Regions from separate parts of the Dryocola mayonis genome, predicted to be linked through region 4. Evidence: predicted binding sites of a transcription regulator. Region 4 holds the regulator's gene; each other region holds the start of a gene.
What was found. Region 4 encodes Fur, which represses iron uptake genes when iron is present. Its sites were predicted from a motif close to ATAATAATGAGAACNACTATCAA; they were not measured.
Positions count from the first base shown of each region.

Region 1: a site for Fur is predicted at 2,451-2,473, ahead of exbB (tol-pal system-associated acyl-CoA thioesterase). Genes of this name have one in related genera too.
Region 2: a site for Fur is predicted at 5,197-5,219, ahead of feoA (ferrous iron transporter A). Genes of this name have one in related genera too.
Region 3: a site for Fur is predicted at 6,392-6,414, ahead of efeU (iron uptake transporter permease EfeU). Genes of this name have one in related genera too.

Region 1 is NZ_CP150452.1:3,560,863-3,568,440, reverse strand. It holds partial or broken gene WLO32_RS17285 (AraC family transcriptional regulator) at 1-239, shown strand, start outside; gene yghB (DedA family general envelope maintenance protein YghB) at 270-929, opposite strand; gene metC (cystathionine beta-lyase) at 1,092-2,279, opposite strand; gene exbB (tol-pal system-associated acyl-CoA thioesterase) at 2,536-3,270, shown strand; gene exbD (TonB system transport protein ExbD) at 3,277-3,702, shown strand; gene WLO32_RS17260 (SDR family oxidoreductase) at 3,753-4,649, opposite strand; gene WLO32_RS17255 (hypothetical protein) at 4,916-5,881, shown strand; gene WLO32_RS17250 (methyl-accepting chemotaxis protein) at 5,793-6,368, shown strand; partial or broken gene fucR (L-fucose operon activator) at 6,449-7,166, shown strand; gene WLO32_RS17240 (cytoplasmic protein) at 7,189-7,572, opposite strand; gene WLO32_RS17235 (hypothetical protein) at 7,578-7,578, opposite strand, start outside.
Region 2 is NZ_CP150452.1:321,642-329,219, forward strand. It holds gene nfuA (Fe-S biogenesis protein NfuA) at 1-222, opposite strand, end outside; gene gntX (DNA utilization protein GntX) at 281-964, opposite strand; gene bioH (pimeloyl-ACP methyl ester esterase BioH) at 1,003-1,779, shown strand; gene WLO32_RS01430 (YdgH/BhsA/McbA-like domain containing protein) at 1,909-2,178, shown strand; gene feoC ([Fe-S]-dependent transcriptional repressor FeoC) at 2,223-2,462, opposite strand; partial or broken gene feoB (Fe(2+) transporter permease subunit FeoB) at 2,472-4,795, opposite strand; gene feoA (ferrous iron transporter A) at 4,851-5,075, opposite strand; gene WLO32_RS01450 (Tex family protein) at 5,601-7,578, opposite strand, start outside.
Region 3 is NZ_CP150452.1:1,613,510-1,621,087, forward strand. It holds gene WLO32_RS07810 (lysozyme inhibitor LprI family protein) at 1-346, opposite strand, end outside; partial or broken gene putA (trifunctional transcriptional regulator/proline dehydrogenase/L-glutamate gamma-semialdehyde dehydrogenase) at 403-4,366, opposite strand; gene putP (sodium/proline symporter PutP) at 4,803-6,311, shown strand; gene efeU (iron uptake transporter permease EfeU) at 6,471-7,304, shown strand; gene efeO (iron uptake system protein EfeO) at 7,367-7,578, shown strand, end outside.
Region 4 is NZ_CP150452.1:1,271,740-1,279,317, forward strand. It holds gene glnS (glutamine--tRNA ligase) at 1-256, shown strand, start outside; gene chiP (chitoporin ChiP) at 717-2,114, shown strand; gene fur (ferric iron uptake transcriptional regulator) at 2,234-2,686, opposite strand; gene fldA (flavodoxin FldA) at 2,982-3,512, opposite strand; gene ybfE (LexA regulated protein) at 3,693-3,974, opposite strand; gene ybfF (esterase) at 4,110-4,886, opposite strand; gene seqA (replication initiation negative regulator SeqA) at 5,072-5,626, shown strand; gene pgm (phosphoglucomutase (alpha-D-glucose-1,6-bisphosphate-dependent)) at 5,649-7,289, shown strand.

The DNA.
Region 1 (7,578 bases), 2.0 Mb from region 4:
ACATGAGCGTCTCGGCGTTTCACCATAACTTCAAGTCCGTCACCAGCACCTCGCCGCTGCAATACCTGAAAAGCTACCGGCTGCATAAGGCGAGGATGCTGATTTTACACGATGGATTAAAAGCCAGTACCGCCGCGGTGCGGGTGGGATATGAGAGCGCTTCGCAGTTTAGCCGCGAGTTTAAGCGTTATTTCGGCGTGACGCCGGGTGAGGATGTGGCGCGCATGCGCACCATGTAAAAACCCCGGCGCGGCTGGCCGGGGATTTAGCTACGCGAGCCTAACTTTTTTTTTGAGCACCACGAACACCGTGCCGACCAGACCGGCAACCAGCAGGGCGATGGGCAGGATCATCAGGAAAGTCATCACCTGATCCTCATGACGCTTCACAAAAGGAATCATGCTCAGCGCATAGCCAAAGCTTGTCACCACGCCAACCCACAGCAGGGCGCTCAGCCAGTTAAAGAACTGGAAACGGCGGTTGCTGAGGCCGGAAATGCCCGCCATGGTCGGCAGCAGGGTACGAACAAACGCCAGAAAACGTCCGGCGAGCAGGGCCAGCAGCCCGTGCCTGTCGAACATATGCGTGGCTCGCTGGTGATACTGGGCGGGCAGCTGGCTCAGCCAGCCTTTTACCGTTTTGGTGTTGCCCAGCCAGCGGCCCTGTAAATAGCTCAGCCAGCAGCCGAGGCTTGCGGCGGTAGTTAAAATCACCATTGTCGGAACGAAATCCATTACCCCTTTCGCCACCAGCGCGCCCGCCAGCAGCAGCAGGCTGTCGCCCGGCAGAAACGAGGCCGGCAGCAGCCCATTTTCTAAAAACAGCGTTGCAAACATGACGCAATAGACAACACCAATAACATGCGGGTTTGCCAGGGCGGCAAAGTCATGTTGCCAAAGCGCCTGGACGATATTTTGTATGACAGCCATGGAAAATCCTGTGGAACCGCTTAGGTGGTACGCCTGAAACAGGGCGAACCTTATTTTAGATACAGTGTAACGCTAAAAAGCCCACGGCACCTTGATCGCGGGCTCAACAAATCACAGCGGCAAACAAATTTCTGTCTCTTGAGGTGTCCATATCTGGCAACTTCAGGCTATGCGCTGGAAACCCGCAGCGAGATCGGCCTGCAGATCCTCGACGTTTTCCAGCCCGATATGGACGCGAACTAAGGTTCCTGAAAAGTCCACGCCGCCCGCCGGGCGAATCTCAGCCAGCTCCTCCGGCTGATTGGCAAGGATAAGCGATTCGTAGCCTCCCCAGGAATAGGCCATGCTGAAATAACGGAAAGGGTTGAGGTAATGCTGCAGCTGCTCATCGTTTAAGCGTTTTTTCAGGATGAAAGAGAACAGTCCGCTGCTGCCTGTAAAGTCACGTTTCCAGAATTCATGGCCTTTGCTGCCCGGAAGCGCCGGGTGGTTAACACGTTCAACTAGCGGGTGCCCGGCCAGCCATTCGGCAAGTTTTAAACTGCTTTCATGATGCTGACGTAAACGCACGCCCAGCGTGCGCAGCCCCCGGCTGGTCATATAAGCGGTGTCGGCGTCGAGCATCTGGCCCATCAGATAGGAGTTCTCGCGCAGCCGATCCCAGCAGCGGGCATTGGCAACGGCGGTGCCCACCATTGCGTCGGAATGGCCAATCAGATATTTGGTGCCCGCCTGAATGGAGATATCGACGCCAAACTCCAGGGCCTTAAATAATATGCCCGCCGCCCAGGTGTTATCTATCATGATGATAGCCTCGGGCGCGACGCTGCGAACCGCTTTCACGATCGCCGGCACGTCGTGAACCTCCATGGTTACGGAGCCTGGGGATTCAAGGAACACGACTTTGGTGTTGGGCTGCACCAGGTCCGCGATTGCCGCGCCGATGAGGGGATCGAACCAGGTAGTGGTCACCCCAAGCCTTGCGAGGACCTTGGTACAGAAGTCCTGGCTGGGCTCGTAGGCGGTGCCGGTCATCAGCACGTTATCGCCTTGTTCAACAAAGGCCAGAATGGCGTTTGCCACGGCGGCGGCGCCGCAAGGGTAGAGCGCGCAGCCCGCGCCGCCTTCCAGCTCGCACATCGCTTCCTGCAAAGAAAAATGGGTAAGGGTGCCGCGACGCCCATAGAACAACTCGCCCTTCGCCCGGTTCGCTGTAGCCTGCCTTTTGGCTTCCACGGTTTCAAAGACCAAAGATGAAGCGCGCTGAATAACGCTGTTGACCGATCCCTGGGTGAATTTTTTATCGCGACCGGCGTTTACCAGCGCCGTTTCAATGTGCTTCGCTGCCATTTCCTCTTACCCCGTTTAAACGTCTGGATGTCTAAACATAACTTATCACGGTTTACATAAGCTGCCTCATGCCGTTTCTTCAGGTTGACAAAAAAAGCTGAAAATTCGGCGGCCGCGCGGTTTTGCTGCGTAAACGCAAGGAATGCATAGACAATTTCAGGCACTCTGCAAATACTAATGAGAACTACTATCAATTCGATGTCGTTTTGATATTATTACGCCCAGTTTTTGTATTATTTCGCGGTGGAGAGTTAGAGTGACGAATAATTTGATGCAGACGGATCTCTCCGTCTGGGGCATGTATCAGCATGCCGACATCGTGGTAAAGATTGTGATGATCGGCCTGATTCTGGCCTCCGTCGTCACCTGGGCCATCTTCTTTAGCAAAAGCTTTGAGCTGCTCACCCAGAAGCGCCGCCTGAAGCGTGAACAGCAGCAGTTGAGCAACGCCCGCTCTTTGGACGAGGCCAGCGAAATGGCCGCCGCCTTCGGCGCGCGCAGCCTTAGCACCGTATTGATTAACGAAGCCCAAAACGAGCTGGAGCTGTCTGCCGGAAGCGAAGATAACGAAGGCATTAAAGAGCGTACCGGTTTCCGCTTGGAGCGTCGCGTAGCCGCCGTCGGCCGTCATATGGGCCGCGGCAACGGCTATCTGGCCACCATCGGCGCCATCTCGCCGTTTATCGGCCTGTTCGGGACGGTATGGGGCATCATGAACAGCTTTATCGGCATCGCCCAGACGCAAACCACCAACCTTGCGGTTGTCGCGCCCGGCATTGCCGAAGCCCTGCTGGCAACGGCAATAGGCCTGGTTGCGGCTATCCCGGCGGTTGTTATCTACAACATTTTCGCCCGCGTGATCGGCGGCTATAAAGCGTCGCTGGGCGACGTGGCGGCACAGGTGCTGCTGCTGCAAAGCCGCGATCTGGATTTAGAGGCCAGCTCCCAGTCTCGTCCGGTGCGTTCCACTCAGAAACTGCGTGTGAGCTGATAACCCATGGCGATGCATCTTAACGAAAATCTCGACGATAACGGTGAAATGCATGAAATCAACGTTACGCCGTTTATCGACGTAATGCTGGTCTTGCTGATCATCTTTATGGTGGCAGCGCCGCTGGCGACCGTGGACGTGAAGGTGAATCTTCCCGCGTCTTCCAGCCAGCCGCAGCCGCGTCCGGAAAAACCGGTTTATCTTTCCGTTAAGGCCGACAACACCATGTTCGTCGGCAATGACCCGGTGACGAAAGAAAGCATGATCAACGTGCTGACCGCCGCTACCGAAGGCAAGAAGGACACCACCATCTTCTTCCGCGCCGATAAAACGGTAGACTACGAAACGATGATGAACGTAATGGATACGCTGCATCAGGCTGGATATTTAAAAATTGGGCTGGTAGGACAGGAAGTGACTAAAGCTCAGTAATAATATGCAGTAATAAGAGATGGCGTGGTTAAAAACCACGCCATTTTTTTTTAGCCTAAATGTTCCCCGCCGCACACGCCGTGCACTTCCGCGGTAACGTAGCTTGATTCCTGACTTGCCAGATACACATACACCGGCGCAAGCTCCGCCGGCTGGCCCGCGCGTTTCATCGGCGTCTGCTGGCCGAACTGCGGAATTTTTTCCTGCGTCTGGCCGCCGGAAATCTGCAGCGCGGTCCAGATTGGCCCCGGCGCCACAACGTTTACACGAATACCTTTTTCCGCGACCTGCTTAGCCAGCCCGCGGCTGTAGTTCAGGATGGCGGCCTTGGTTGAGGCGTAGTCCAGCAAATGCGGGCTTGGCTGATAGGCCTGGATTGACGAGGTGGTGATAATGCTCGCGCCGGGTTTCAGATGCGGCAGGGCCTCCTGGGTTATCCAGAAGAGAGCAAAAACGTTTACCGCATAAGTTTTCTGGAACTGCTCGCTGGTCAAATCGGCAATCTCTTCCACCGCCGTTTGTTTACCGGCCACCAGCGCCAGGATATCCAGCCCGCCAAGCTCTTTAACGGCCTGCTGCACCAGGGAGCGGGCAAATTTTTCATCGCTCAAATCGCCCGGAATCAGCACCGCTTTACGGCCGGCCTCTTCGATTAAAACTTTCACCTGCTCGGCGTCTTCCTGCTCGGCGGGAAGATAGTTAATCACCACATCGGCACCTTCGCGCGCGTAAGCGATGGCGGCGGCGCGACCAATACCCGAATCGCCACCGGTCACCAGCGCTTTACGATCCTTGAGCCTTCCGCTTCCGACATAGGTGCTTTCGCCGCAGTCGGGAACCGGATCCATCTTCGCCTGAATCCCCGGAGCCGGTTGCTTCTGCTTAGGATACTCGCCGGTATGATACTGGGTGCGCGGATCCTGTATTTTAGACTGGTGATTTGCCATTAGTCGTTCTCCGTTTTGTTTACACATCCTTAAAGCCTGGTTGTTTTTGCTGAAATGTCTAACCCTTCCAGTTTATTCCTGGCGTCGGGCGCCTGCAGGCCCAGGCATACACTTAGCTGACTTAATTCAAATTAAACAAACAGGAAGCAGAGTTTATTTATAAGCCGGTAAAAACTTAACTCCGCGCCAATAAAGCATCTACGCTTTTTCCTGAGACGATAATAAAGTCGCGAAAACACCTCATAACAATAATTGTGGATGACGCAATGGCAACGATGACTCTTTTTCACACAGCGCAAAAGCAAACTGATATAGCCTCTTTCAAACGTATTTATCAGCATGCGGATCTTTTAATGTTCTGGCTGGTATGGGGATTATTTGCCGTGGCAGTGGGCGTGGGATGGCTTTACGAATCCCTGGCGCTGGCGCTGATTGTTGGCGGCATACTTTCTGTAACCTCCAGTTTTATCAGAGTTTTATTTCCGGGGGGGCTTATCACCCGGCTTTTTTACGCCTTTACGCTATTAGGTTTTGCCGCCCTGCTGATTCAATTAGGAGAAGGGGAAACGGAATTTCACTTTTCAGTATTCGTATTATTATCGGCTCTGCTGGCCTATCGCGATTATCGCCCGATATTAATGGGGGCGGCCACCGCGGCGGTACATCATATATTATTTAACTATCTGCAGGAGCAGGATCTGTTGGGCATCATTTGTTTTATGCATACCGGTTTTCATATGGTGGTGTTTCACGCCATCTTCGTTGTCGCCCAGAGCGCGATCCTTATTTATATGGCGGTTCATATGGCTAACGACGCTCGTTCGGCGAGCGAAGTGGCGCGGCTGGCCGCACAGATTAATCGTGAATCCGGCTGCCTGACGCTTGCGGGAAGCGAAAGGGCAAGCCATTCGCCTTTCGGGCAAACCTTCAGCACCACGCTTATGACGATGCGCGACACGCTCGGCAAGGTCAGCGCAGGCGTAGCGCACGTTCTTCGCGCATCGCAAAGCATTATCGAACGCAACGCCGCCCTTTCTAAACGCACGGACGAGCAGGCAACGGCGCTGGCCCGTCGCGGCGAGCGCTATGGAACAGCTCACCGGTGCCGCCTCGCTTACCAGCGAAAAATCTCAGGAAGCGAAGATGCTTGCCGCTCGTGCGAGCGACGTTGCCGCGCGGGGCGGAGAGAGTATCGACGAGGCGACGCATACCATGGAGCAAATCCGGGATGAGTCGCAGCGCATCAGCGATATCCTTGAGCTTATCGACGGCATCGCTTTTCAGACGAATATCCTCTCCCTTAACGCTTCCGTGGAGGCGGCTCGGGCGGGCGTGCACGGCAAAGGTTTTGCGGTCGTCGCCTCTGAGGTCCGCACGCTGGCGATGCGCTGTGAAAATGCGGCGAAGGATATTCGCCAGCTGATTGCGGTCTCCGTGGAGTGCACGCGCAACGGCTCGCTGCAGGTTGAACATGCCGGCAAGACGATGAAGCAGGTCATCGCCTCCATCAGCGCGCTGTCAAACCTGGTGGAGGAGCTGTCCGAAATGAGCGGCCAGCAAAGCGCCAATATCAGGCAGCTAAACGAGAGCGTCGCCCGCATCGATGATAGCGTGCATGAGAATGTGGAGCACGTGGCCCAGACGGTGCGGGCTGCACAGGAGCAGCAGCGGCAGGCTGACGAGCTGCAGCAGGCGATCTCGGTCTTCCGTCTGGCCTGATAGCTGGGTAAAACGTTTACTGCGCTGGCAAAATTCCCTTATGTTAAACGCGGCAACGTTGGCTGGCAGAGGGAAGATAAATGAAAACCGCACGGCATGAGGAGTTGGTTCAGCTCCTCGAACAGTACGAAAATCTGACCACCCAGCAGCTGGCGCGCCTGCTGGAGGTCAGCCTTGAAACGGTACGACGCGATCTGGACTGTCTGCAAAAGCAGGGGAAGATTATCCGTCAGCACGGCAGGGCCAGGCATATCAGCCGCGGCACCGGCGACAGCGGCGACCCGTTTATCGAACGTCAGAAAAGCCATTTGCACAGTAAGGCTACAATCGCCCGTCGCGCGCTGGAATGGGTGAGCGAAGGCATGGTGATTGCCCTGGACGCCAGCTCAACCTGCTGGTATCTGGCCCGCCTGCTGCCGGATATTCCCCTTACCGTCTTTACCAATAGCGAGCGTATTTGCCAGCTTCTGGCGAAGCGCGAACAGATTCAGCTCATCAGCACCGGCGGCATGCTGCAGCGCAAATACGCCTGTTACGTTAATGCTCCGCTGGCCCGCGCTGCTCAAAAATATCGAGATTGATTTGTTCGCCTTTTCCTGCGAAGGGGTAGATGTCAACGGCACGCTATGGGATACGCGAAGCTGGAATGCGGAATATAAAACGACGCTGCTGCGTCGCGCCGCCCAGTCTTTGCTGCTGATAGACAAAAGCAAACTGGAACGGGCAGGCGAGGTCAGAATCGGCGGCGTGGATGAGGTGACGGAAATTATCAGCGATTGGGTCTTGCAGGGCGGATGAATGGCTCATCCGCTCTTGCTGGCTATAAATTCGGCGTCCTGTAAGTGCCTTCAATCAGCCCGCGCGTGATGGATAAAGTCTGCGCTTCGCGAGTTTTAATCTGCTGATAATGGGCCTCCAGCCGCGATATTATTACCTGCTTTAACTGCGGTTGGCTGTTGATAATTTCACTTAATACCGCGCCGTAAACCTCTTCTTTAAATCTCAGCGGAAAGATCTCACGGCGGTTTTTCCACTTAAGATCGACCAGCGCGGAGGTGATATCGGTAACGTCCTGGGTATACTGGGCGATATTTTCATTTTTCAACATTATCAGCGCATTGATATTTTGATTTAAGGTAAATTCAAAGTCATCTGCGCTGGCGGCGTTCTTTTCTAATAACGGGGATTGGTTTGTTTGTGACATAGCCAT
Region 2 (7,578 bases), 950 kb from region 4:
TTCGAGGTAAGGCGCGCTCAGTTCGTCGACATAAGCGGTCAACTGCTCGAATTTTAACGCTGTGTCACTTGCTTCAACCGCATCCGGCGGGCAATAGGACACGCCGCACTCCGCATTAGGAGTACCGGGATTGATAACGAATACGCGGATTTGCGTCCCTTCTTCCTGACCTGCCAGCAGTTTGGCGAAGTGAGATTGTGCAGTATCGGAAATACGGATCATAACGATTGCTCAATAGTTGACTATTTTAGTCGGTTATAATACGCCCATCATCGAGGGTCTACAAGGTTCGACAAAGGCACCATACCTGGATAGTCGCCGCACCCTGCTTTTTCAGCAGCCGCGCGATTTCCGCCACGGTACTGCCCGTCGTGACGACATCATCCACAATAACCATATGGCGACCCGCTACCGGAAATTCAACCCTGAATGCGCCCCTGAGATTGCCACGGCGTAGCCTCGCGCTTAGCTGATGCTGCGTCGCCGTGGCGCGGACTCGCCTGACGGACGCCTGCTGGAAATCGCATTGCAACCAGCGCGCAAGCGGCGCGGCGAGCAGGGCGCTTTGGTTAAATCCCCTGCGCCAGGCGCGGCGGGAATGCAGCGGCACGCTGAGGATTATCTCCGGTTTTGGCACTGAGGCGGCGCGTAAAGCCGTCAGAACCTTCAGCAGCAGCAGGCGTGACAGCGCCGGAGCGAGCGCGGTAGCGGCGCAAAATTTCAGCTGGTGAATAAGCGAGGTGAGGGGCGGACGGTAGTCGGTGACGAATAGCAGCCTGTCCCAGGGCGGCGGCTCCCGCAGGCAGCGGCCGCACGAGGAAACGCCCGGCGCGGCGGGCAAGCCGCAGCGCGGACAGCAGGACGGCGGCGCGGGCAGCGCCAGGACGCAGCGCGAGCAAAGCCCCCATGTCGGACAGGCAAGAGGCATACGGCATAGCCAACACAGCCCCGGGATTGTTAGCATATTCGCTTCCATGCATTTGAAAACGAGAACGGTAACCGATGAGCGAACTTTGGTGGCAGACAAAAGGTGAGGGAAATATTGATCTTGTGCTGCTGCACGGATGGGGACTGAACGCCGAGGTGTGGCATTGCATTAGCGCGCAATTAAGCTCGCAGTTTCGTTTGCACCTGGTCGACCTGCCGGGCTACGGACGCAGCCGGGGCTTCGGGGCGCTGACGCTGCCGGAGATGGCCGAAATCGTGCTGGCGTGGGCGCCAGAGCAGGCCGTTTTCCTCGGCTGGAGCCTGGGCGGGCTGGTGGCCAGCCAGATTGCGCTTGCCCATCCCGAACGCGTACGCGCGCTGGTTACCGTAGCTTCTTCACCCTGCTTTAGCGCCCGGGAAGGCTGGCCGGGCATCAAGCCGGAGGTGCTGGCCGGCTTCCAGCAGCAGCTGAGCGATAATTTCCAGCGTACCGTAGAACGCTTTCTGGCCTTGCAAACGATGGGAACGGATACCGCCCGCCAGGACGCACGACTGTTAAAAGCCGTGGTGCTTGAGCAGCCGATGCCGGATGTTGAGGTGCTAAACGGCGGGCTGGAGATCCTCAAAACCGTCGATTTGCGCGCACGGCTTGCCGATCTGACCATGCCTTTTTTGCGGCTGTACGGCTATCTCGACGGGCTGGTGCCGCGCAAAGTCGCACCCTTGCTTGACGAACGCTACCCGGACAGCGGGTCCATTATCTTCCCTAAGGCGGCCCATGCGCCGTTTATCTCCCATCCGCACGACTTCTGCGCAGCGTTAACGGAATTGAAAAATCGTCTGCAAGAATAGGCGCGCGGCGTGGCGAAAAGCCGGTTTCCCTCTGATACTCAATCTGTTCGCAGGTGAGAACGGTGGGCGCCCGCCGTCAGGCTATGCGCCCGGCTACAGTCTAAACGGTACTTATGGAGAGAGAAGTTTATGAAACTGGTTACAGGCATGGTTACTTCGTTACTGATCGGAGCCGTATCTTTTGGCGCTATGGCAGCCCAGGAGCTGCAAAAATTCAAAGTCAAAGAGATGAATTTGACTAAAATCGGCACCATAGTGACCAACAGCACCTCTTCGCCGATGGATGCTAAAAAGGATCTCTCTGAAAAAGCCGATAAGCTGGGCGGCACCTACTTTGTCGTCACCAGCGGTGAGAAATACACCAAGGACGTTCATGCTACGGCAGACGTTTACAAGTAAGTTTTACCAGAAGAAAGGCGGGAGAAATCCCGCCTTTTTTGTTGCTAGCCCGCAAGCGTCCATACTTCACGGATACATTTTTTCCCTTCCGGACAGCTTTTGCAGCTTCCCGTCAGGCAGTCGGTCGGGTCTTCCTGCAGCCGCATCGCTTTGCCCATCGCTTCCAGGCGCCCGAGCATCGCGTTAACCAGCGGCAGCGGGGTGGCAAGCTGTTGGCTTATCTGCGCGGCCTCAAGGCGGCCCTGCAGCGCCAGGGCGTTACGGATGGCTATCAGGCTTGCCATGATTCCCCCTTAGTGACAGTCGACGGCGCTGGTTTCGCAGCAGGCGGGCCGCGGCCGTTTTACGCGTTGCCAGCAGGCTGACGTCGACGCGGCTGCGCGCGCGGCGTAAACAGCCAATCAGCACCACGTTAAACAGCAGCACGGCGAGGATGCACGCCAGGCTGTAGTGCGGATGCGCCTTAAAGGTGACGGTCTGGTAGTAGAGCGTTGACAGTGAGTAAGCGATGTTCAGCCCCCACAGCACGGAAAACGTCATCCAGCCCCGGCTCGATTCGCGGGCCACTGCGCCCATTACCGAGATGCAGGGAATATAAAGCAGCACGAAAATCAGATAGCTGTAGGCCGCCGCGGCGCTGCCGAATTTGCTGCTCATCACGCCCATGGTGCCCGTCGCCATTTCACCGTCGCCCTTGCTGGCTTCGATAGGGTTGGCGAGCACGCTCAGGCTGAAGGTGTCTTTCAGGCTCTGCCAGGTTTCGCCGGCGGCGGCCCCCAGCTCTTCAGGCAGGCTGAAGCTTTCGGCGTCGAAGGCTTCGTTGTGTATGTCTTCAGCGGTGTAGAGGGTGTTTAGCGTGCCGACCACCACCTCTTTCGCCATCGCGCCGGTAAACAGGCCGACGGTCGCCTGCCAGTTATCCTCATGCACGCCGATAGGCTTAAGCAGCGGCGTTAAAATGCGGCTGACGGAAGCGAGCGCCGAGTCGTTAATGTTATCGACGGGTTTACCGCTAAAGGAAAAGCTGTTCAGCGCGCCGATGAAAATACTCACCACCACGATGACTTTACCGGCGCGCAGCACGAAGCCCTTCAGGCGCTGCCAGGTTTGCAGCAGCAGGCTTTTCAGGTGCGGCACGTGGTATACGGGCAGCTCCATCACGAAAGGCGAGGCTTCGCCGCGCATGATGGTGTGCTTGAGCATCAGGCCGGTCAGAATGGCCATTACGATGCCAAGCATGTAGAGCGAGAAGACAACCAGCGCGCCCTGCTGGCCGAAGAACGCCGCGGCGAACACCGCGAAGATAGCCAGACGCGCGCCGCAGGACATGAAGGGCGCCATCATGATGGTCATCAGGCGTTCACGCGGCGCGTCGAGAGTACGCGCGCCCATCACCGACGGTACGTTACAGCCGAAGCCGACGATCAGCGGCACGAAAGATTTGCCCGGCAGGCCGAGAGACTGCATAAGCCTGTCCATCACAAAAGCCGCGCGCGCCATGTAGCCGGAATCCTCAAGGAAGGAGAGGAACAGGTACATCATGCCGATTTGCGGCACCAGCGGCAGCACGGTGTTAATGCCGCCGCCGATCCCCTGGGCGAAGAAAATGGTTAACCAGTCCGGGAAGTGCAGCGTGTAGCCCACCCATTGGATGCCGTGGATAAAGATAGCCGCCGAGCCGCCGTCGAAAATAGGCTGCAGCGCGCCGCCGATGTTAATCGCCAGCAGGAACATCAGGTACATCACCAGCATAAACACCGGCAGGCCGAGGAAGCGGTTAAGGATAATTTTATCCAGCATGGCGGTCAGGCGGTGCGGTTCGGCCGTCAGGCTGTTGCTGACGGCGTCGCAGATGGCGGCGATGCACTGGTAGCGCGCATCGGCAATCAGCAGGGCCGGGTCTTCGCCAGCCTCCGCCAGCCGGCTGCGCACGTTTTCCAGCTTATCCGTCTCGCTTCCGGCGAAGGCCTGGCTGTAGATATCGCCTTCCAGCATCTGCAGCGCCAGCCAGCGGCGCTGTTGTTCAGGCATCTGCGCAGACATGTCGGCGGCCAGGCTATCGGCTTCTTCTGATAGCGCCTGCGGGTAGAGCACCAGATCTGACGGGGTATTGGGCAGACGGCGGTCGATGGCCAGCTTCAGTCCTTCAATGCCGCGTCCGCGCGTGGAAACCAGCGGAATCACCGGGCAGCCCAGGCGCGCGGCGAGGGCGTCGATATCGATGCGGATAGCCTGCTTTTCGGCGATATCGAGCATGTTGAGCGCAACCACGCACGGAACGCCGAGTTCCAGCAGCTGTAGCGTCAGGTAGAGATTGCGTTCCAGGTTTGAAGCATCCACGACGTTGATCAGCAGGTCGGCATCGCCGCTGAGGATGTAGTGGCAGGCGATTTGCTCATCCAGCGAGGTTTGCGAAGAGATGGTGGTCAGGGAATAGGTTCCCGGCAAATCGACCAGCGTCACCTGGTGGGCCTGGGTTGAGAACTGGCCTTCTTTTCGTTCGACGGTGACCCCGGCCCCAGTTGCCGACGCGCTGCCGTGAACCGGTAAGCTGGTTAAACAGCGTGGTTTTTCCTGAGTTAGGATTGCCGATTAAGCCGATAGTTAAGTTTTTCATTTTTTTCGTGAACTAAAGAGAGTGAAAACCGGAGCGCGAACGCCCGTCCCGTTTGTCAGACAAGGGCTTCGACGTTTAATAATTCGAGATCTTTTTTACGCAAAACCAAATTGACGCGGCGCGTTTCGATATGAACCGGGTCGCCAAGGGGCGCCATGCGCACAACGTTAAAAGAAGAACCGGGCAGCATGCCGAGGGACAATAATTTTTGACGATAGGCCGGGCTTATTTCATGGGCAAAGCCGGTAATTTTCCACGCGCTTTTCGGTAAAAAATTCATAGGACCTTCTTAGAGCAAGACTCTGATTTATTACTGACGGAGCTACTGTATTCACCGGCACGTCCCTTTGCGCAGCGAGGCTTATTATCTTTTGATAAGAGGAGAAATAACGAACAAAACAATGATAATGAGAATGGTTTCTATCTTCAATAGTTATTTTATAAATGTGCGGGCGTTCACAAAGATTAAATGAAACAAAAAATGTTTTTATTTAAGAACAGGATTTGAAAGGATTTTTTTTCAATTAAGTCCTTTAATGGCAGCCGCTTATTCTGTGAGAAAAAGCATGGTCTATTTATATTTTATCAATGGATGTTGCCTTTGTATTTCACCTGTTAAATATATGATGCCGGTAAGTTTCAGCTTTGAGCGTTTATTGAAATAATATCGCTGAGCCGCGTGGGGCGTTAATTAAAGGATGAGTCCGGCTAATACTGAAACAGAATTAATAAAACGTATGAAAAGGCCTGGGGTAAATGCCGATAAATAAAGGGGCCGATTCAAACGGCCCCTTTTATATCATAATTATTTCTTACCAAACGCGGCGGCCAGCGCATCGCTCATCGCGCTGTTGCCGCTGCCGGCGTTATCCCGTCCGCGCGGTTTGGCCTGCTGCTGGGCCGGGCGACGAGGGTTGTTTTGCTCACGCGGCGCGCTGCCGCGGCGGCTGGAAGCTTCGCCCGGCTGCTCGTCGAGACGCATGGTCAGCGCAATACGTTTACGGGCAAGATCCACTTCCATCACCTTCACTTTGACGATATCGCCGGCCTTCACCACCTTATGCGGATCGTCGATGAATTTATCGGAAAGCGAAGAGATGTGCACCAGCCCGTCCTGATGCACGCCGATATCCACAAACGCGCCGAAGTTGGTGACGTTGGTGACCGCGCCTTCCAGCACCATGCCCGGCGTCAGGTCGTTCATGGTTTCGACGCCGTCGGCGAACTTCGCGGTTTTGAATTCCGGACGCGGATCGCGGCCGGGTTTCTCCAGCTCCTTGATGATGTCGGTCACCGTAGGCACGCCGAAGCGCTCGTCGGTGAACTCGCTCGCCTTCAGGCCGCGCAGCGCTTCACCGTTGCCCATCAGGTCGGCCAGCGCCTGTTCGGTTGCGGCGAGAATACGTTCTACAACCGGATAGGCCTCCGGGTGCACGGTTGATGCATCCAGCGGGTTATTGCCGTGGTTAATGCGCAGGAAGCCCGCGCACTGCTCAAAGGCTTTTGGCCCAAGGCGGCTTACTTTCAGCAGCTGCAGGCGATCCTGGAAGCGACCGTTTTCATCGCGCCAGTTAACGATGTTCTGCGCCATCATGCGCGTCAGGCCCGCCACGCGGGTTAACAGCGGCACCGAGGCGGTGTTCAGATCCACGCCCACGGCGTTAACGCAGTCTTCCACCACGGCGTCCAGCTTCTTCGCCAGCTGCGACTGGCTGACGTCGTGCTGATACTGGCCGACCCCGATGGATTTCGGATCGATTTTCACCAGTTCGGCGAGCGGATCCTGCAGGCGACGCGCGATGGAAACCGCGCCGCGAATCGAGACGTCCAGATCCGGGAACTCCAGCGCCGCAAGCTCGGAGGCGGAGTAAACGGAGGCGCCCGCTTCGCTGACAATCACTTTCTGCGCGGTGACTTTCGGGAACTGCTGCTGCACGTCGAGGAAGAAGCGTTCGGTTTCTCGGGAGGCGGTGCCGTTGCCGATAGCCACCAGCTCTACGTTATGCTTTTCGCACAGCGCGGCGACGACAGCGGCGGCTTTCGCGGCCTGGCCGGTGTGCGGGTAGATGGTGTCGGTGGCGACCAGCTTGCCGGTGGCGTCCACCACCGCCACTTTTACGCCGGTGCGCAGCCCCGGATCGAGGCCCATGGTGGCGCGCAGGCCGGCAGGCGCGGCCATTAACAGATCGTGCAGGTTGCGGGCAAAGACGTTAATGGCTTCTTCTTCGGCGCGTTCGCGCACGGCGCCCATCAGCTCGGTTTCCAGATGCATCAGCACCTTGATGCGCCAGGTCCAGCTCACCACGCCACGACGCCAGGCGTCCGCCGGGGCGTTGTTCAGGCGCAGGCCGAGATGGTCGATAATTATCTGCTCGCAGTAGCTTTCACGCGGCGGCTCGTCGTGCTGCGGATCGGCATTCAGCGCCAGCTGTAAAATTCCTTCGTTGCGGCCGCGGAACATGGCGAGGGCGCGGTGAGAAGGCACGCTGGCGACAGGCTCGCGATGATCGAAGTAGTCACGGAACTTCGCGCCTTCCTCTTCTTTGCCGCTGACCACGGCGGCGACCAGATGCGCGTTTTTCCACAGGTAGTTACGCACTTTTGCCAGCAACGCCGCGTCTTCGGCGAAACGCTCCATCAGGATGTAGCGGGCGCCGTCAAGCGCGGCTTTGGTATCGGCAACGCCTTTGTCGGCGTCAATGTAGCGGGCGGCTTCCTGCTCAGGATCGTGCGACGGCTCGTTCCACAGGGTTTCCGCCAGCGGCTCAAGGCCCGCTTCGATA
Region 3 (7,578 bases), 340 kb from region 4:
GGGTGCTTTTCAGCAGCTCTGTGCGTTCGCGGGTTTTGTCCGCCATGCAAATGGCGTGAACCATCGGATAGACGGAGCCGGTTTCAGCGCCGGAACTTAACAGCTCGCAGTCGGCGTCGCGAAAGGCGATCCACGCGTTCTGCGCCGCTTTCAGCTGGATTTTCTGCTTATCGGTGGCGCGTTTCATCACCTGTTTATAGGTCTGGTTGAGTAAATCATCCTGCTTTTTATACTCGGCGCCGTAGCACTGATTTATCTCCGCCTGCGACGTGGCCGTGTCGCAGGTATCCGCCAGCGCGCTGGCGCTTAACAGCAGGCCGGAAAGAAGAAGTAGCACGCGTTTCATCGTTATCCCTCAAAGAAAAAAGGCTCCGGAAGGAGCCTTTCAAGAGTAGCGAAGCCTTAGCCGATTGTCATCAGGCTGGCGTTGCCGCCGGCCGCCGCGGTGTTTACGCTGAGCGAGCGCTCCACGTACAGCCGCTCAAGCAGCAGATTGCTTTCCCCGCGCGCGAAGCCCTGTACCGAGACGATGGCGCCGTCGCGTGCGGCGACTTTTTCGCACAGCTCCCGCAGCTGGTCTGAATCGCCGTGATAGATCACCGCGTCAAACCGCTGGCCGATAGCCGCTTCCGGCTGCGCAAAATCAATCAGCTGCTGCACCCGGGAGGGCAGCTGCTTCGCAAGGTCGCGATGCAGTTTGTCATCAGCCCACAGCACGCGGCAGCCCACGCTTGTGGCCGCCGCCAGCTGCACCAGCGCATCCTGCTCGTTATCCGCAAGGCAAAGCACGCGCTCGCGCGGCATCAGCGCGTAGGTGTTGCGCTCGCCCGTCGGGCCCGGCAGCTGGCGCAGCGTGCCGCTCTGGGCCAGTTCTGCAAAGCGTTCGCACAGGGCTTTAAGGTCGCCACGTCCGGCTGCCCACTCGGTCAGCGCCTGATGCGCTTCCTGCAGCCTGGCTTTTAACGTGGTATCGACCGGCAGCTCCGCGTCCTGACGGGTGAAGGTTTTCTGCAGCGCGCCTTCCGGGCGGTTAGCCAGCAGGCGGTAGAGGTAGAGCGGGCCGCCGGCCTTAGGCCCCGTTCCGGACAGGCCTTCGCCGCCGAACGGCTGCACGCCGACGACCGCGCCGACCATGTTGCGGTTTACGTACATATTGCCGACGTGGGCAGAACCGGTCACCTGGGCGATGGTTTCGTCGATGCGGGTGTGCACGCCGAGGGTCAGGCCGTAGCCCGCCGCGTTAATTTGCTCGATCAGCGCTTCGAGATTGTTACGGTTATAGCGCACCACGTGCAGCACCGGCCCGAAGACCTCTTTTTGCATCTCGTCGAAGCTTTCCAGCTCAATCAGCGTTGGCGGAACGAAGGTGCCGCTTTGCCACTCTTTCATATCCTGCGCGTTTTCACGCGCGGCCTGGAAGATTTTGCGGCCTTTGGCGCGCATCCCCTGGATATGCCTGTCGATGCTCTCTTTCGCTTCGGCGTCGATAACCGGGCCGATATCCGTCGTCAGGCGGCCTGGATTGCCCATACGGCATTCCGCCATCGCGCCGCGCAGCATCTGCAGCGTGTGCTCGGCCACTTCTTCCTGCACGCACAGCACGCGCAGGGCGGAGCAGCGCTGGCCTGCGCTGTCGAACGCGGAGGCAACCACGTCGACCACCACCTGCTCCGTGAGGGCGGAAGAATCCACAATCATCGCGTTCAGACCACCAGTTTCGGCAATCAGCGGCGTAGGGCGGCCCTGCGGATCCAGACGATCGGCTATGTTGCGCTGCAATAATGTGGCCACGTCCGTCGAGCCCGTAAACATCACGCCGCGCACCCGGGCGTCGCCGGTCAGCTGGGCGCCCACCGTTTCACCGCGGCCGGGCAGCAGCTGCACCACGCCCGCGGGCACGCCCGCCTCAAGCAGAATGGCGATGCCCTGCGCGGCAATCAGCGGGGTTTGCTCCGCCGGTTTTGCCAGCACGCTGTTACCGGCGGCGAGAGCCGCGGCAATCTGGCCGGTGAAGATCGCCAGCGGGAAGTTCCACGGACTGATGCACACGACCGGGCCGAGGGGGCGGTGCGTTTCGTTATCGAAATCGTCCCGCACCTGGCCTGCGTAGTAATGCAGGAAATCAACGGCTTCGCGCACTTCGGCGATGGCATTGCTGAAGGTTTTACCCGCTTCACGAACCAGAATGCCAATCAGCTGCTGCATCTGGCCTTCCATAATCACCGCGGCGCGCTCCAGGATCAGGGCGCGTTCCTGCGGCGGCGTCGCAAACCAGATCGGCGCGTTATTTACCGCGCTTTCCAGCGCGCGGGAGACTTCATCGCTGGTGGCCTCGCGCGTGAAACCTACCACGTCGCCCGGCTCGGCCGGGTTCCTGACTTCCGTCATCTCGCCCGGGCTAACGGCTTCTTCAAGGATCGGTAGCGCCTGCCATTTCTGCGCTGCGCTGTTGAGCAGGGCGGAGGAAAGGGAGGCAAGACGGTGTTCGTTCGCCAGATCCAGCCCGCTGGAGTTGCTGCGGCCTTCGCCGTACAGATCTTTCGGCAGCGCGATTTTTGGGTGCGGCAGGCCAAGCCGGCCTTCTTTGCCCGCAAGGCTTTCCGTCGCGCTCACCGGATCGGCGACCAGCTCGTCCAGCGGCAGGGTGTTGTCGGCGATGCGGTTAACAAAGGAGGTGTTCGCCCCGTTTTCCAGCAGGCGGCGCACCAGATAGGCCAGCAGCGTTTCGTGCGTGCCCACCGGCGCATAAATACGGCAGGGGCGGTTTAGCTTGCCGTCGGCGATTTTACCCACCACCTGATCGTAGAGCGGCTCGCCCATGCCGTGCAGGCACTGAAATTCGTACTGGCCCGGATAGTAGTTTTGCCCGGCGAGGTTATAAATTGCCGCCAGCGTATGGGCGTTGTGCGTCGCGAACTGCGGATAAATCAGATTCGGCACCGTCAGCAGCTTTTTCGCGCAGGCCAGATAGGAGATATCGGTGTAAACCTTGCGCGTGTAAACCGGGTAACCCTCCAGGCCTTCCATCTGGGCGCGTTTAATTTCGCTGTCCCAGTAGGCGCCCTTCACCAGACGGATCATCAGGCGGCGGTGGCTGCGGGTGGCGAGATCAATCAAATAATCGATAACGAACGGGCAGCGCTTCTGGTAGGCCTGGATAACGAAGCCGATGCCGTTCCAGCCCGCCAGCTCCGGCTCGAAGCAAAGCTTCTCCAGCAGGTCGAGGGAGATTTCAAGACGATCGGCCTCTTCGGCGTCGATGTTGATCCCCACGTCGTACTGGCGAGCCAGCAGCGTCAGGGATTTCAGGCGTGGATAGAGCTCTTCCATAACGCGGTCGTACTGCGCGCGGCTGTAGCGCGGGTGCAAAGCGGAAAGCTTGATGGAGATGCCCGGACCTTCGTAAATGCCGCGCCCGTTGGAGGCTTTGCCGATGGCGTGAATGGCCTGCTGGTAGGAAACCATATAGGCCTGGGCATCGGCGGCGGTGAGCGCGGCTTCACCGAGCATGTCGTAGGAGTAGCGGAAGCCTTTTTCTTCCAGCTTGCGCGCGTTAGCCAGCGCTTCGGCGATGGTTTCGCCGGTAACGAACTGCTCGCCCATCAGGCGCATCGCCATATCCACGCCTTTGCGGATCAGCGGCTCGCCGCTCTTGCTGATAATGCGGTTCAGGGAGTGGGAAAGGCTGGTTTCGTTGTGCGTGGAAACCAGGCGCCCGGTAAACAGCAAACCCCAGGTGGCGGCGTTGACAAACAGCGACGGGCTGCGGCCGATGTGGGAGTGCCAGTTGCCGTTGCTGATTTTATCGCGGATTAGGGCATCGCGGGTCGCTTTGTCCGGAATACGCAGCAGGGGCCTCCGCCAGGCACATCAGCGCCACGCCTTCCTGCGAGGAAAGCGAGAATTCCTGCAGCAAACCTTGTACCATGCCCGCCCGGCCGGAAGCGCTCTTCTGATTGCGCAGTTTTTCGGCCAGCCGGTAGGCCAGTTTGTGCGTCTGCTCGGCAAGCGGCTGCGGCAGACGCGCCTGCTCAAGGATCATCGGCACGGCGTCGGTTTCCGGACGGCGCCAGGCAGCGGTAATCGCGGCGCGGCTAACGGACTGCGGCAGGATTTGTTCGGCGAAATCGAGGAAAGGCTGATGCGTCTCTTCGGGGACCGGCGGCGACTCTTCGCTTTCATTGGCGGCGCCCGCGAGCAAAGCGGGCAGTTCTGGCAGTTCGTCGTTATTTTCCAGGCGTTCAAGATAGTTAAAAATCGCCTGCTTAATTAGCCAGTGTGGCGTGCGGTCAATACGTGAAGCGGCGTGCTTAATACGCTCGCGAGTCGCTTCGTCAAGCTTAACGCCCATGGTAGTGGTGCCCATGCCAAAGACTCCCTTGTGCAAGATTTAAAAGAGGTGACAGCAAAAGTTACCCGGCAATATCCACCATGTTGCAACTTTGTGCAACCTTGTTAAATGTGAGCCAGATAACAGGCCGGGAAAAGAGTGAAATTGTTAAATTTAAAATAAGAAAGCGATCTGGCTAATTATTTGCAGACGAGGGGAATTTACCGACATAGTTAACACTTTCATGAGGTGCAACCGCAAAAAGCGTGAGCGAGTGCAACCTCCGTGAAAAAGGTATTTTTTGTGGGGTGAATTTCTTGTGAATGCCGTGTTAAATCGTTTGTGAATAATACCGGCTTCCTGCAGGATACGGTCGCGAACTGACACGACAACAAGCCGCACTTCGTTCCGGTGAGGCAACAACGGTTTATTTCTTATAAAAAAAACCGGTAAACAAATCTGGAGAACTTGCATGACCATGAGTACACCAATGCTGGTGACTTTCCTTGTTTATATCTTTGGCATGATATTGATAGGGTTTATCGCCTGGCGCTCAACCAAAAACTTCGATGATTATATTCTCGGCGGCCGCAGTCTGGGCAGCCTGGTGACCGCGTTATCCGCCGGCGCTTCTGATATGAGCGGCTGGTTATTAATGGGGTTGCCCGGCGCGATATTTCTCTCCGGTATTTCTGAAAGCTGGATCGCAATTGGTTTAACCGTTGGCGCTTATATTAACTGGAAGCTGGTGGCGGGCCGTTTGCGCGTTCATACCGAAGTAAACAATAACGCGTTGACGCTGCCGGATTATTTCACCGGCCGCTTTGAAGATAAAAGCCGCCTGCTGCGTATTATCTCGGCGGTCGTTATTTTGCTGTTCTTCACGATTTATTGCGCATCCGGCATTGTGGCGGGGGCGCGCCTGTTTGAAAGCACCTTCGGCATGAGCTATGAAACCGCGCTGTGGGCGGGTGCCGCCGCTACCATCATTTATACCTTCGTCGGCGGGTTCCTTGCGGTGAGCTGGACCGATACCGTGCAGGCCAGCCTGATGATTTTCGCCCTGATCCTCACCCCGGTGATGGTGATTCTGGCCGTCGGCGGTCTGGATGACTCGCTTGTGGTCATCAAGCAGAAAAGCATCGAAAACGTCGATATGCTCAAGGGCCTTAACTTTGTCGCCATCATTTCGCTGATGGGCTGGGGCCTTGGCTATTTCGGCCAGCCGCATATTCTGGCGCGCTTTATGGCGGCGGATTCCCACCACACCATCGTAAACGCCCGCCGCATCAGCATGACGTGGATGATCCTTTGCCTGGCAGGCGCGTGCGCCGTGGGCTTCTTCGGCATTGCTTACTTCTCTAACAACCCCGCACAGGCCGACGCCGTTAACCAGAACGGCGAACGCGTATTTATTGAACTGGCGCAGCTGCTGTTTAACCCGTGGATTGCCGGCGTGCTGCTTTCGGCGATTCTGGCGGCGGTAATGTCAACGCTGAGCTGCCAGCTGCTGGTCTGCTCCAGCGCGATTACCGAAGATTTGTACAAGGCCTTCTTCCGCAAAGGCGCGGGTCAGAAAGAGCTGGTATGGGTAGGACGCGCGATGGTGCTGGTGGTGGCGCTGGTCGCCATCGCCCTCGCGGCCAATCCGGAAAACCGCGTGCTGGGCCTGGTGAGCTACGCATGGGCGGGCTTCGGCGCGGCGTTCGGCCCGGTCGTTCTGTTCTCCGTCATGTGGTCGCGCATGACCCGTAACGGCGCGCTTGCCGGTATGGTTACAGGTGCGGTGACGGTTATCGTCTGGAAACAGTTCGCGTGGCTGGGCCTGTATGAAATCATCCCCGGATTCATCTTCGCCAGCATCGGCATCGTAGTGGTGAGCCTGTTGGGTAAAGCGCCTTCCACCACCATGCAAAAACGCTTTGCCGAGGCGGATGATGTTTATCATTCCGCGCCGCCAACAAGGCTGCAGGCAGAATAAATTGCCTTTCAGGGCCGGGCTTCCCGGCCTTTTTTACATCCCGAGATAATTAACTTCACAATCCTCTTGTTTTTCCTTTTACGGTAATGATAATCACTATCGTTCTGGTTTACTCTTCTTTACGTCATTTGACCTGATTTCACAATCGAGGTGTCAGGAATGTTTGTTCCGTTTCTCATCATGTTACGCGAAGGTCTGGAGGCGGCGCTGATCGTCAGCCTGATCGCCAGCTACTTAAAGCGCACCCAACGCGGTCGATGGATTGGCGTAATGTGGATTGGCGTAGTGGCGGCCGCCGCTTTATGCCTGGCGCTGGGGATTTTCATCAACGAAACCACCGGCGAGTTCCCGCAAAAAGAGCAGGAGCTGTTCGAAGGCATAGTGGCGGTTATCGCCGTGACGATCCTTACCTGGATGGTGTTCTGGATGCGCAAAGTCTCGCGCAACGTGAAGGTCCAGCTCGAGCAGGCGGTGGATAACGCCCTGCAGGGCTCGGGCAGCCACGGCTGGGCGCTGATCCTGATGGTCTTTTTCGCGGTGGCGCGTGAAGGTCTTGAGTCGGTGTTCTTCCTGCTGGCGGCCTTCCAGCAGGACGTGGGCATGATGCCGCCGCTCGGCGCGATGCTTGGGCTGGCCACGGCTATCGTGCTTGGCTTCCTGATTTACTGGGGCGGCATCCGCCTGAACCTGGGCGCGTTCTTTAAATGGACGAGCCTGTTTATTTTGCTGGTGGCCGCGGGGCTGGCCGCGGGGGCGATTCGCGCCTTCCACGAAGCGGGCCTGTGGAACCATTTCCAGAATATTGCCTTTGATCTCAGCGACGTGCTTTCCACGCATTCGCTGACCGGCACGCTGCTGGAAGGGATCTTCGGCTATCAGGAAGCGCCAACCGTCAGCGAAGTGGCGATGTACTTTATCTACCTGATTCCGGCTCTGGTGCTGTTCGCCATGCCGCCGCGCCTGCACAACCAGGCGACCAATAGCGTTCGTTAACCCGTTTGTGGCGGGAACCCGTCACTTAGTTACAACATACTTATATTTAAAAGGGATTGGCCATGACCGCACAGTTTCGTCTTAAGGCGCTGAATATTGCGCTGTTTACTCTTATCTCTTCCGCTTTTGCCGCTCACGCGGCAGAGGTTCCGCAGGTGAAGGTCACCGTTACCGATAAGCAGTGCGAGCCGATGAACATCACGGTAAACGCCGGTAAGACCCAGTTCGTTATTCTCAACAACAGCCAGAAAGCGCTGGAGTGGGAGATCTTAAA
Region 4 (7,578 bases):
TCGTCTCTACGATCGCCTGTTTAGCGTAGCAAACCCGGGCAGCGCGGAAGATTTCCTTGCGACCATCAATCCGCAGTCGCTGGTTATCAAACAAGGTTTCGTTGAGCCAGGCCTGCAAAACGCCCAGGCGGGTAAAGCGTATCAGTTTGAGCGCGAAGGGTATTTCTGCCTCGACAGCCGTTATGCAACCGCTACCAAACTGGTCTTTAACCGCACCGTTGGCCTGCGTGACACCTGGGCAAAAATAGGCGATTAATCGCTTGAGCCCCTGTATTCAACGCCGCTTTATGCGGCGTTTTTTTTCGCTTAACGATCAGCGATTTAAATAGTTATTAACATTCGCGGTGCGAATTAATTGGCATCGACGCCTTATTTAATAATTGTCTGCCCTTGACCTTAATCTGGAAAAATTATCATTAGCGTTTATGGGAGCGCTTTCATTTTTGCGAATATAGTAATTAAATTTAATTTTGCGCTATAAAACGCTGATAAAGCAACTTGTTACAAATGCACATAGATTATGTGCTCTTCGTCATAATATGGAAATTAACTCTTACAAAGTCGTTGATAATTCGCGTCGCGAAAAATAGTCTGTTGCTTAGCAGTCATGCGGGGGAAATATTCTTAACCGCTTTTAGCCGTCAGGCATTTTTTATTTTTCGCCGTCAGGCGTTTTTACGCCGGGTGATTATTTATACGTCAAAGAGGATTTCAATATGCGTACGTTTAAGGGCAAACGTAGCGCGCTGGCGCTTGCAATTGCAGGCGTCACGGCGCTTTCAGGTATGGTTACCGTTCCGCAGGCGGCGGCCGCGGGATTTATCGATGATTCAACCCTCACCGGCGGTATTTATTACTGGCAGCGTGAGCGTGACCGTAAAGACGTTAATACCAGTAAATACGAAACCAACCTTTCCCATTCGACCTGGAACGCCAACCTGGATTTCCAGTCCGGCTATGTGGCCGATATGTTTGGTCTGGATATTGCGGCCTTTACCGCGATTGAAATGGCGGAAAATGGCGACAGCGGGCACCCGAACGAAATCGCATTCTCATCAAAAAATAAAGCCTATGACGAAGACTATTCCGGCGACAAGAGCGGAATCAGCCTTTATAAGGCGGCGGCGAAATTTAAATACGGGCCGGTTTGGGCGCGGGCGGGCTACATTCAGCCAACCGGCCAGACTTTGCTGGCTCCGCACTGGAGCTTTATGCCGGGCACCTATCAGGGCGCTGAAGCCGGCGCCAGTTTCGATTACGGCGATGCGGGCGCGCTGAGCTTCTCCTATATGTGGACGAACGAATATAAAGCGCCATGGCATCTGGAGATGGACAAGTTCTATCAGAACGACAGGCACACCAAAGTCGACTACCTGCATTCAATCGGCGCAAAGTATGACTTCAAAAACGATCTGGTGCTTGAGGCGGCCTTCGGTCAGGCAGAAGGGTACATTGACCAGTACTTTACCAAAGCAAGCTACAAATTTGATATCGCTGGCAGCCCGCTGACCACCAGCTACCAGTTCTACGGGACCAGGGACAAAGTCTCAGACGGCGGCATTAACGATATTTACGACGGCACAGCCTGGCTGCAGGCGCTAACCCTCGGTTACAAAATTGGTCAGGTCGACCTGCGTCTGGAAGGAACCATGGTGAAGGCCGAAGGGCAGCAGGGGTTCTTCCTGCAGCGTATGACCCCAACCTATGCCTCCTCAAACGGGCGTCTTGATGTATGGTGGGATAACCGCTCCGACTTTAACGCCAACGGCGAAAAAGCGCTGTTCGCGGGCGCGATGTATGACCTGAGCAACTGGGATCTGGCCGGCTGGGCGGTGGGCGCATCTTACGTTTACGCCTGGGATGCAAAACCCAGCTCCACGCCAACGACCGATGGCTACTACGACGCCGATCGCCGTCTGAAGGAATCCTCTTACAGCCTCGATGCGTCATATACCGTTCAGGATGGCCGAGCGAAAGGCACGCTGTTTAAGCTGCACTTTACCCAGTATGACAACCATTCCGATATCCCAAGCTGGGGCGGCGGCTACGGCAACATCTTCCAGGATGAGCGCGACGTGAAGTTCCTCGTTATCGCACCTTTCACTATCTTCTGATGGGCAGCCGGGCGCAAAAGCGCCCGGCTTGTTAAGTTTCTCTGGCCCATAAAAAAACCGGTGAGTTTCCTCACCGGTTTTTTGTCTCTGCTTTCCCGAAGGGAAAGCAAGAGTGCGGATTACTTCTCGCTGATTTCGTGGGCGTTTTCGTCGGTACGGCAGTCGCCTTCGGCGCAGTGGCCATACAGGTAAAGACTGTGGTTAGTCAGCCGAATCCCGTGGCGGGTCGCGATTTCACGCTGGCGGGCTTCGATTGAATCATCGCTGAATTCAATGACTTTGCCGCAGTCCAGGCAAATCAGGTGGTCGTGATGATGCTGCTGAGTCAGTTCAAAAACCGACTTGCCGCCTTCGAAATTATGGCGGGTAACGATACCCGCGTCGTCAAACTGGTTCAGCACGCGGTAAACCGTGGCCAGACCAATCTCTTCACCCATATCAATCAGACGTTTGTATAAGTCTTCCGCACTGACGTGATGGTTAACCGGTCCCTGCAACACTTCAAGGATTTTTAATCGCGGAAGCGTGACTTTCAGGCCGGCCTTCTTTAATGCGGTGTTGTTGTCAGTCATGCGGAAATTGTCCTGTTGCTTAACGTTATGCTCGGACTCGTTGAGCGTTAAGTGAATGCGTTTCATTATATACCCTTCTTTTGAGGGTATAGTACAGCCACGTCTAAATAGAAACTGTAAGTTAAAGCATAACAGCTAAAAAATCGTGGCTGAGTCACCCTTTGCTGGCGGTGCAGCAAACGCGACCTGTGGGGTATTGTACAGGGATAGACAAAAAAGTTACAAAAATGTAGCGATTATTTTCATTGGTAATGCCTATCAATACGGCGCAAACCTTGGCCTGCGCCGTTACGCATCAGGCGTTGAGGATATCGGCCAGGTTGAGCTCTTCCGCAACCTGCCTGGTCCATTTCTCCACGCGCTCGGCGGTCAGCTCCGGCTGACGGTCTTCATCAATGGCCAGGCCTACAAAGTGGTCGTCGTCAGCCAGACCCTTCGACGCTTCGAAGTGGTAGCCCGCCGTCGGCCAGTGGCCTACGATTGCCGCGCCGCGTGGTTCAATGATGTCGCGAATGGTGCCCAGCGCGTCGCAGAAATATTCCGCGTAATCTTCCTGATCGCCACAGCCGAACAGCGCAACCAGCTTGCCGTTGAAATCCACTTCTTCAAGAGTCGGGAAGAAGTCATCCCAGTCGCACTGCGCTTCGCCATAGTACCAGGTAGGGATGCCCAGCAGCAGAATGTCGAACCCTTCGAGATCTTCCTTGCTGCTTTTTGCAATGTCACGCACTTCAGCAACATCTTTACCGAGCTGTTTTTGAATCATTTTTGCGATATTTTCGGTATTACCGGTATCGCTGCCGAAAAAAATGCCTACGATTGCCATGAGTTAAATAACCTCTTGAAACTTAATGGTATGGTGGCGGAGAATTGCCCACAGATGGGGCAATGATAGCAGAACAGGTCAGGGTGCGGAAACAGCTATCACAGCGCTGTGCACAGTCTGCAACATGATGGCGCTTTAAGCGCCGTTTTTTATTTGATGACGGGGCGAAATAGCGAACGGCTAGCTCAGATGCTGCTTTAGCTGGGCTAATAACATCTCTTCAATCAGCTCGCTGCGGCTGATGTTTCTGGCTTCAGCAAGTTGGTTAAGGGCATCCACCGCTTCGTTGTTGAGTTTCAGCTCAACGCGCTTCAGGCCGCGTACTTTATCGCGTTTGAGCTGGTTACGTTTGTTGATGCGCAGCTGCTCATCTCGCGTTAGCGGATTGGTTTTTGGCCGCCCCGGGCGACGCTCGTCCGCGAACAGATCTATTGTAGTACGGTCCGTTTGTTCTTTTGCCATGATTAGAGTACTGACAGGAAATTCGGGATGCTGCGAGCAGAATGCTCCGGCGCATTTAAGCGCGCCATCATACATCAGGGAGTCCGGCGCGCCAACGCGTTAGCCGCATCTTGCGGCCGGTCGGTCTGTTTTTAATCAGTTTTTGGCGCAATCATCGATAAAACGGTGAACGGCGCGTAAAACCGCTTCCGGTTTCTCGGCGTGAACCCAGTGTCCTGCGCCGGCAACAACGTGCGCCCGCGCCTGCGGGAACTGGGCCAGCAGCGCGTCCCGGTGCGTTTCATCTACATAAGGCGAAGCGCCGCCGCGGATAAATAAGGCGGGACCGTCCCAGGCGGGAACAGGCTGCCAGCCGACGATATGCTCATACTGCTGCCACAGCGCCGGCACGTTGAACTTCCATTCGCCTTCGGCAAAGGATTTCAGCAGAAACTGAATCACGCCTTCTTCCTTTATATGCTCGCGCATTAACGCGGCGGCCTGCTGGCGGCTTTTCGCACCGGCGCGGCTCACGGCGTTAATAGCGGCAAAAATTTCATCGTGGCGCCGCACCTGGTAGTCAACCGGCGCGATATCAATCAGCACCAGCTTATCAATGCGCTCAGGGGCGATAGCGGTTAAAGCCATAGCCACTTTACCGCCCATGGAATGGCCGATAATTATCGCCTGCTCAAAACCGTATTCGTCCAGGGTTTCCAGCACGTCGCGCGCCATCGCAGGATAATTCATCTCATCGCTGCGGGGAGACTGGCCGTGGTTACGCAGATCGATTTGCAGCAGCGTATGATCCTGCCCCAGATCCCGGGCGAGCACGCCGAGGTTGTCAAGGCTGCCAAACAGGCCGTGAATGAGAACGATAGGGGAATTGCTAGTCGATTGTTGCGCAGTTTGCAGGCGAGCGTTTAATTTCATGGCAAAGTTCTTTTTTTTGATTCGTAGGGTTAGGGTATCATGAAGCTATTCCTGCCGCAGTGCCGCAAACATTCAGTTTAATCTGGCTTTATCAGGCGGCACCTGTTTGGCGCTACCCGCTGTTGGGATTTGCTCCTATAATCCCAACGACTTGTATTCAGAATAAGATATCGCACTGGATGAAGATGAAAACGATTGAAGTTGATGACGAGCTGTATCGCTATATTGCCAGCCACACGCAACACATTGGCGAGAGCGCGTCCGATATTTTACGGCGTATGTTGAAATTTACCGCCGGTCAGACTCCCGCAGCGACCACTTCCCCGACGGCGAACTCCGCACCCTCTGCGGCAACACCTGCTTCCGAAGAGAAACCCGTGAATCGGGCGCGCGATCGCGTGCGCGCCGTGCGTGAGTTGCTACTCTCTGATGAGTATGCGGAGCAAAAGAAAGCCGTTAATCGTTTCATGATGGTGCTTTCAACGCTCTATCAGCTGGATGCAAAAACCTTTGGCGAAGCCACCGAGTCTTTGCACGGCCGTACCCGCGTCTACTTTGCCGGCAACGAGCAAACGCTGCTGGCTAATGGCAATCAGACCAAGCCAAAACACGTTCCGGGTACGCCATACTGGGTTATCACCAATACTAATACGGGCCGCAAATGCAGCATGATTGAACACATCATGCAATCAATGCAGTTCCCGGCGGAATTGATTGAGAAGGTTTGCGGCACTATTTAATCTGCGTCAAAAGGAAGGGCCAATGGCTAACCACAACCGTGCAGGTCAACCTGCGCAACAGAGCGATTTGATTAACGTAGCCCAGCTAACGGCCCAGTACTACGTGCTGAAACCAGAAGCGGGCAATAGCGAACACGCGGTGAAGTTCGGCACCTCCGGCCACCGCGGCAGTGCGGCTCGTCATAGCTTTAACGAACCACATATTCTGGCGATTGCTCAGGCGATTGCTGAAGATCGTGCTAAAAACGGCATCACCGGCCCGTGCTATGTCGGTAAAGACACTCACGCCCTGTCTGAGCCTGCGTTTATCTCCGTGCTGGAAGTCCTGGCGGCCAACGGTGTGGATGTCATTGTCCAGCAGGCGAATGGCTACACGCCAACGCCTGCGGTTTCTAACGCGATTCTGGTGCACAACAAAAAGGGCGGCGTGCAGGCGGACGGCATTGTTATCACGCCTTCCCATAACCCGCCTGAAGACGGCGGAATCAAATACAATCCGCCTAACGGTGGCCCGGCTGATACTAACGTCACTAAGGTTATCGAAGAGCGCGCAAACGCGCTGCTGGCCGGCGGTCTGAAAGAGGTGAAGCGTCTGTCTCTTGACGAGGCCTGGGCCTGCGGCCGCGTGAAAGAGCAGGACCTGGTGCAGCCGTTTATCGAAGGGCTGGTGGATATCATCGATATGGCCGCCATTCAGAAAGCGGGCCTGAAGCTGGGCGTTGATCCGCTCGGCGGCTCCGGCATCGAATACTGGCAGCGTATCGCGAAGCACTACAATCTGGATCTGACCATCGTCAACGACCATGTCGATCAGACTTTCCGCTTTATGCACCTCGATAAAGACGGCGCAATCCGCATGGACTGCTCCTCCGAGTGCGCAATGGCGGGGCTGCTGGCGCTGCGCGACAAATTCGATCTGGCCTTTGCCAACGACCCGGACTACGACCGTCACGGCATCGTTACCCCGGCCGGCCTGATGAACCCTAACCACTATCTGGCCGTCGCCATTAATTATCTGTTCCAGCATCGTCCGCAGTGGGGCAAAGATGTGGCGGTAGGTAAAACGCTGGTCTCGTCCGCAATGATTGACCGCGTGGTCAACGACCTGGGCCGTAAGCTGGTGGAAGTGCCGGTTGGCTTTAAATGGTTCGTCGACGGCCTGTTTGACGGCAGCTTCGGCTTCGGCGGCGAAGAGAGCGCCGGCGCCTCCTTCCTGCGCTTCGACGGCACGCCGTGGTCAACCGACAAAGACGGTATCATCATGTGCCTGCTGGCGGCGGAAATTACCGCAGTTACCGGTAAGAACCCGCAGCAGCACTATGACGAGCTGGCAGCACGCTTCGGCGCGCCTAGCTATAACCGTCTGCAGGCCCCGGCAACCTCTGCGCAAAAAGCGGCGCTTTCGAAGCTGTCCCCGGAAATGGTCAGCGCGGATACCCTGGCGGGCGACCCAATCACCGCGCGCTTAACGGCGGCGCCGGGCAACGGCGCTTCTATCGGCGGCCTGAAGGTGATGACCGAAAACGGCTGGTTCGCGGCTCGCCCGTCCGGTACGGAAGATGCGTACAAAATCTATTGTGAAAGTTTCCTGGGCGCCGAACACCGCCAGCAAATTGAGAAAGAAGCGGTAGAGATCGTCAGCGAAGTGCTGAAGAACGCATAGTAAAAAAGAAATCAAAAAAAGGCGCCGCAAGGCGCCTTTTTTACGCCTGTCGTCCGCTTACAGCATAAAACGGCAGACCTTCTTTTTTCCAGCCGCACAGAGGGGCCGGCATAAAAATAAAAACCCATCAATTAACTAATGATTAGTATTTATTTAACTGTTTTGTAACTTACTTACGCGGTGAATTGTAAATTTCCCCGCAACCGGGGCATTTTAGTGGTCGGATGAGTAGTAAACTTTCAGCCAATGCGATACTATTTTAGCCAGATGACAAGTTCTGAATTCCCGG